DNA from 2 places in the Paenibacillus sp. FSL W7-1088 genome. Region 1 is predicted to be linked to the other one. Evidence: a T-box and tRNA genes for the amino acid it is inferred to sense, from the RefSeq annotation. Region 1 holds a T-box; the other holds one or more tRNA genes.
What was found. A T-box is a leader RNA that pairs with one kind of tRNA and senses whether it is charged. The one in region 1 lies ahead of tyrS (tyrosine--tRNA ligase), so its partner is inferred to be a tRNA-Tyr.
Positions count from the first base shown of each region.

Region 2: it encodes a tRNA-Tyr, which carries the amino acid that the T-box ahead of tyrS (tyrosine--tRNA ligase) is inferred to sense. The anticodon was not compared.

Region 1 is NZ_CP150216.1:4,507,053-4,510,348, reverse strand. It holds gene MKY42_RS20255 (YdiU family protein) at 1-484, shown strand, start outside; gene MKY42_RS20250 (Imm63 family immunity protein) at 551-1,009, shown strand; gene MKY42_RS20245 (DUF4375 domain-containing protein) at 1,015-1,464, shown strand; T-box leader at 1,564-1,785, shown strand; gene tyrS (tyrosine--tRNA ligase) at 1,912-3,171, shown strand.
Region 2 is NZ_CP150216.1:146,147-149,442, reverse strand. It holds gene ugpC (sn-glycerol-3-phosphate ABC transporter ATP-binding protein UgpC) at 1-560, opposite strand, end outside; gene MKY42_RS00735 (helix-turn-helix domain-containing protein) at 664-1,860, opposite strand; tRNA gene MKY42_RS00730 (tRNA-Lys) at 2,024-2,096, opposite strand; tRNA gene MKY42_RS00725 (tRNA-Tyr) at 2,104-2,189, opposite strand; tRNA gene MKY42_RS00720 (tRNA-Phe) at 2,199-2,274, opposite strand; tRNA gene MKY42_RS00715 (tRNA-Asp) at 2,296-2,373, opposite strand; tRNA gene MKY42_RS00710 (tRNA-Thr) at 2,383-2,458, opposite strand; tRNA gene MKY42_RS00705 (tRNA-Val) at 2,464-2,539, opposite strand; tRNA gene MKY42_RS00700 (tRNA-Met) at 2,549-2,625, opposite strand; tRNA gene MKY42_RS00695 (tRNA-Ser) at 2,672-2,763, opposite strand; rRNA gene MKY42_RS00690 (23S ribosomal RNA) at 2,851-3,296, opposite strand, start outside.

The DNA of each region.
Region 1 (3,296 bases):
ACAATTCTCTGAATTGTATCATCACCACTGGCTCTCGGGAATGCGGAGCAAACTGGGCTTGTTTAATGAAGAGGCTGAGGATGAAGTGCTAATCAGGGATCTTCTTGAATTGATGGAGAAGCATACTGCAGATTACACAAATACGTTTCTCGCACTAACCTTTGATACGCTTAACGGATCTCCCTTGTTCGACACTTCAGAGTTTGCAGAATGGAATGAGCGTCGCCAGGCAAGATTGGGCAGACAACAGGAAGGGAAAGAAGAATCGCAGCAATTGATGAAGTCTAACAACCCTGCGGTGATTCCTCGTAATCATCGGGTGGAAGAAGCACTGGACCGAGCAGAGAATCACGGAGATCTTAGTGTGATGGAAAAACTTCTTGCTGTTCTTTCCAACCCGTTTGCACATTCTACCGAACAGGCTGAGTACGCGGAACTGCCTACGCAGTGCGATACCTCCTACCGGACTTTTTGTGGAACCTGATTGAAAAATTGTTATGAAGAGGCTGCCATTGGCAGCTTTTTCATTATCATGTCGAAAGGAGATTTTATGTCCAACATACGAAGCAAACCAGAGATTGCAAAAACTCTTTTTCAGTTGCTTGAGCGCACATCCTTCCGCAGGCAGGAGATGGAGAACTATGTTAACCGCTTGTTTGAGAGCCATAAATGGGAAGGTGTTCCATATGTAGAGAGTGAAAAGAATGCATATATAGTTCGTATATACGAGCGTGGCATGGTCATGTTGGAAAAAAGAATGAAACAGACAGAAGAAGTAATCTACTGGCTGCTGGAGGATATCATTTTTACGGCAGCGCATGTGGAATTGCTGAAACGATATGGTGTGGATAATAAACAGACACACTTGAATTACACAAACGCAGTGACGCAAGAACTGACCCAAAGTGTTGAGAAGGCTTTCCAACAGCTCGGTGATCCTTACTTGTATTGGCATCAGACGGGTAAACGGCATGATCTGGAGAGGCAGGAACCAAGGAAAGAGAGGTGATTGACGTGAGTGAACAGGATATTAATGATGTGTGGTATGAATATGCCTTAACCTTTGTGGGGAAAAAGAATGAATCCGCTCAGGGCTGGGCTGCGTTAACAACGAATGAACAGGAAATTGCTGCTTTATGGCTGCTAGAGGTGGATGTCTTTAACGGTGGTTTTGTTCAATTTTTCTGCAACTGGGGAGAAGAGGCGTACCTTTATGCGTTGCGGGCATTACATACGATTGGTGCGACTCAAGTGTTGGATATCATTAAGTCAGCATACGGCTGCATTGAGCATTTGGAAGAGGATGAAAGACTTACCGGACTGTGGGATATTCCTAAGTTTCTAACATCAGAGGAGGAACACCAGCTGGATACGCTGGATCAGCAATTTTGGAATAATGAAGATCAGATTGCAGAAAAGGCATATGCATATTATCACAGGAAGTTGAACATGATGTCTTTATAAGTTAGGCATAGGCGCTCATCTATTGCTCTATCTAAAGTTTAAATACTTGGTCTTGCAATGATATTAACGTTCGGCTATACTGGCTATAAATTGAATACATGAATTACGTTGATAGAGCGCAGTAGCGGCTTTGTCCCTGTTACAGAAAGTCAGGGGTTGATGGAACCTGATACATACAAGGGCTGCGAATTACACTCTGGAGTACTTGGGTAATGCCAAGCGGGATGGCAAACGATATTTTGCTGAAAGCGGTATGGACAGCGTGTGAGTTGTTGTCTGTGCAAGTTGGGTGGTACCACGGTTATGATAATCGTCCCTATGTCTATTGAAGACAAGGCGGCGATTTTTTTGTGTCCAAAAAAGGCTCACCCGGCTTAGCTCCTTGTGAATTCACGTTTAACGTAGATCATGGCCTAATACCATTGCATAGAGAAGGGGTTGTTTGTTTTGAATATTATTGATGAACTGGAATGGCGTGACGCCATTAATCAACAGACGGATGCGGAGGGTCTGCGTGAGCTGACCGAGACGACGTCGGTTTCATTGTACTGCGGGGTTGACCCTACAGGAGACAGCATGCATATCGGACATTTGATCCCGTTCATGATGCTGAAACGTTTCCAACTTGCTGGGCACCGTCCAGTGATTCTAATTGGTGGGGCAACAGGAACCATTGGTGATCCAAGTGGTCGTCAATCGGAACGTTCCCTGCAAACGTTGGAAGAGGTACAGGCCAATGTGGATGCTCTGACTGCACAAATGAAAAAGCTCTTTGTAACGGATGGCGACAATCAGGTACGTATGGTCAATAACTACGACTGGACACACAAAATCAATGTAATTGAATTTTTGCGTGACTACGGTAAAAACTTTAATCTCAACACGATGCTGGCTAAAGATGTAGTTGCGAGCAGACTGGAAGACGGAATTTCGTTTACCGAGTTCTCCTACCAGATTCTCCAATCGCTCGATTACCTGCACCTGTTCCAACATGAGGGTGTACAGCTGCAAATCGGTGGTTCCGATCAATGGGGCAACATTACAAGCGGTCTGGACCTGATCCGTAAAAAAGAAGGGCCAGAAGCTAAAGCTTACGGTCTGACGATCCCGCTTATGCTCAAATCCGACGGTACGAAATTCGGTAAATCTGCAGGCGGTTCCATCTGGCTGGATGCGAATAAAACGACTCCATTCGAATTCTACCAGTTCTGGGCGAACACGGATGACCGTGATGTAATTAAATACCTGAAGTACTTCACGTTCCTAAGCAAAGAAGAGATTGAAGCTTTGGCTGAAAAGGTAGAAGCGGAGCCGCACAAGCGTGAAGCACAAAAGGCACTCGCTGAAGAAATGACGAAATTTGTTCACGGCGACGATATGCTGGAGCAGGCGAAACGCATTACCGCAGCACTCTTCAGCGGAGATATTCGTTCCCTTACAGCCGACGAAATCGAGCAGGGATTCAAAGAAATGCCGACCTTCGAAACCGATGGTGAAGCGAAAAATATTGTAGATTGGCTCGTGGATCTTGGCCTGGAACCATCCAAACGTCAGGCGCGTGAGGATGTCACCAAAGGGGCTATCTCCATGAATGGTGAGAAAGTGACGGAGCTGGAATTCACGGTCTCTGCAGAGCACGCAATCGGCGGTAAATTCATCATTATCCGCAAAGGCAAGAAAAACTACAGTCTGGTGAAATTGAAATAGCCACAGGATTGTAGTATGAATCTTGGGAAGGTAATAGCGAAGGCATTATCTTCCCAAACAACACCAAAAAAGGACCGTCCCCAATCATGTCATTGACATCATGGAGACGGCCCTTTTTATATGCC
Region 2 (3,296 bases), 2.9 Mb from region 1:
GTTTCCAAACGTTTCGCAAGTTTAGTGATCTCAGCACGCATTTGACCACGCAGTTTGGCATCCAAGTTGGAGAGAGGCTCATCCATCAAGAACACTTGTGGATCACGGACGATCGCACGTCCCAGAGCGACACGCTGACGTTGACCACCGGACAATGCCTTAGGTTTACGCTCAAGCAAATGCTCGATATCCAGGATTTTAGCTGCTTCACGTACACGTTTGTCGATCTCATCTTTTTTCACTTTACGCAATTTCAGACCAAACGCCATGTTTTGGTATACGCTCATATGCGGATACAAGGCATAGGATTGGAATACCATCGCGATATCGCGGTCTTTAGGAGCAACGTCATTAACGACACGGTCACCGATATAGAGTTTACCTTCAGAAATTTCCTCAAGGCCTGCGATCATACGCAGTGTTGTTGATTTACCACAACCGGACGGACCTACCAGTACCAGAAACTCTTTATCTTTAATGTCCAGGTTAATATCAACTACTGTTGCTTTATCAGAACCCGGGTATTTTTTGAAAATATGCTCTAAACGTACACCAGCCATGATTGTTGCCTCCTCAGAGATCATTTTGTAATCGAATACATTTTGTAGTTTTATATTAACCCATTTACATGATGTTTGACTATTCGCAAACTGCACAAAAATATCAAAGCTTTTTCGTCACTTTGTACATAAGCAATAAAAGTCGCACCAGAACAGCACTTTCGAAGTTTCTGACATCATATCCGATCTCCTGTTTGATCTTATCCAAACGATATACCAAGGTATTTCGATGAATGAAGAGTCGCTTGGCCGTCTCGCTGACATTACAATCGAGATTGAAGAAGGTCTCCAGCGTAGCCAGTGCCTCACTATCATTAAATAACACAGTGCCTCTGCCCGTTTCCTGTATAAAACGAAGACGCTGTTGCACAGGAATGCTATCTACCAAACGTTCGAGTTGCAGATCCCAAGGGAGATGGATGTGTTGTGCGACATGGAAAGCCCTGCCCAAGTGAACACTCTCTTGAAGAAGTGCCGTGACAGGAGATAGCTGCTTTGCAGGGATACACGGTAAGGATGCAGACAAATGAAACACACCCGCCCACTCGCTGGCAACCAATTCATAGAGCCCCTGACAAAAGGCATTCAATAAGTCCTTTCTGGCTTCTGTTGTATCCTCTTCAGCTTCGCCAGTGACAATCTGTTCATCACCTAGAAAAACCCACTCCTGCTCTCCTACAGGAATCAGTATAATTTCTTCTCCGAAGTAACTTTCGAGCAACTTATTCAATTCCTTCGAACGTATGCGATGAGCATCAGGTGTCTCACATTGCAGCAAAAATGGGATTTTCTCTGTGTTCAATTCTCCATCCAGCGAATAATGATCCGGAATGGGTTCCTGCTGGACTTTTTGCTCGATCTGCTTCCGAAGCCATTGTCCCAATTCAGCAAGCTGTTGTTCTCTATCGTTTTCATAAATCACTGGCTGTTCTTCATCTAGCGCTTCCCTATGACTACTAATGAGAAGTTCAATTAAACGCTGTACTTCCAGCGTAACGGCATTAACAGAGCATGCCCAATATAAAACAGTACCTTCTTTCTCGTTCATCCCAACTTTAAAATAGATACGGTCTCCTATACACCAACTGCTTACATCCGTATCCAAACCATCCATCATCTCATCATCCTGCATGAAACCTTCGGCTTCTTTTGTAAGAGTATTATGAGCCACTGGGACCGTTCTACGGTGAGTTGAGCTTGATCCATATTGATTCCATTCTTCTATAGTTATCACGGATTCGTCCAATGTAGTACCTATAATTGCTTCAATTTGTTGTTTTAGATCAGGTATGAGCTTCATATAATGAACGCCACCACTCTGCTTTTTTCTATTATTTTATCATATCTTGCGCAGCATCGCCTTTTTCAGTCGTTATCATAGGTTTCCACATTAATAATTTATTTATCTATAACAAAAAAAAGTGATTGATCAAATTAATGATCAATCACTCTTTCTTAAAAGATGAGTCATGAAGGGCTCGAACCTTCGACACCCTGATTAAAAGTCAGGTGCTCTACCAACTGAGCTAATGACTCGAAAAACTGGTGGAGGATGATGGATTCGAACCACCGAACCCGTACGGGAGCAGATTTACAGTCTGATGCGTTTGGCCACTTCGCTAATCCTCCAGGATTACATGGTGGCTCGGGACGGAATCGAACCGCCGACACGAGGATTTTCAGTCCTCTGCTCTACCGACTGAGCTACCGAGCCTTATTTAATTTTTTAGATTAATGGCGGAACCGACGGGATTCGAACCCGCGATCTCCTGCGTGACAGGCAGGCATGTTAGGCCAACTACACCACGGTTCCAGGCATTAATGGTGCCGGCGAGAGGACTTGAACCCCCAACCTACTGATTACAAGTCAGTTGCTCTACCAGTTGAGCTACACCGGCGTATATGGTGGAGGCTGAGGGGATCGAACCCCCGACCCTCTGCTTGTAAGGCAGATGCTCTCCCAGCTGAGCTAAGCCTCCTGGGTAATATGGTAGCGGCGGAGGGGATCGAACCCCCGACCTCACGGGTATGAACCGTACGCTCTAGCCAGCTGAGCTACACCGCCATATTAATAATATTGATCTTGATTGCTTGTCCATCTTAGGTAAAGATGGCGGAGAGAGAGGGATTCGAACCCTCGCACCGCTTACGCAGTCTAACCCCTTAGCAGAGGGTCCCCTTATAGCCACTTGGGTATCTCTCCAAATAGACAATCATGAACAATGCTTACAAGGATTGCTCCCTGAAAACTAGATCCGAAACGAACTTTGCGATGTATAACCTGCATATCTTGGATAAGCCCTCGACCGATTAGTACTGGTCAGCTCCATGCATTGCTGCACTTCCACCCCCAGCCTATCTACCTCGTCGTCTTCAAGGGGTCTTACATACTGGGAAATCTCATCTTGAGGGGGGCTTCACGCTTAGATGCTTTCAGCGCTTATCCCTTCCGTACATAGCTACCCAGCGGTGCTCCTGGCGGAACAACTGGTACACCAGCGGTACGTCCATCCCGGTCCTCTCGTACTAAGGACAGCTCCTCTCAAATTTCCTACGCCCACGACAGATAGGGACCGAACTGTCTCACGACGTTCTGAACCCAGCTCGCGTACCGCTTTAATGGGCGAACAGCCCAACCCTTGGGACCTACTTCAGCCCCAGGATGCGATGAGCCGACATCGAGGTGCCAAACCTCCCCGTCGATGTGGACTCTTGGGGGAGATAAGCCTGTTATCC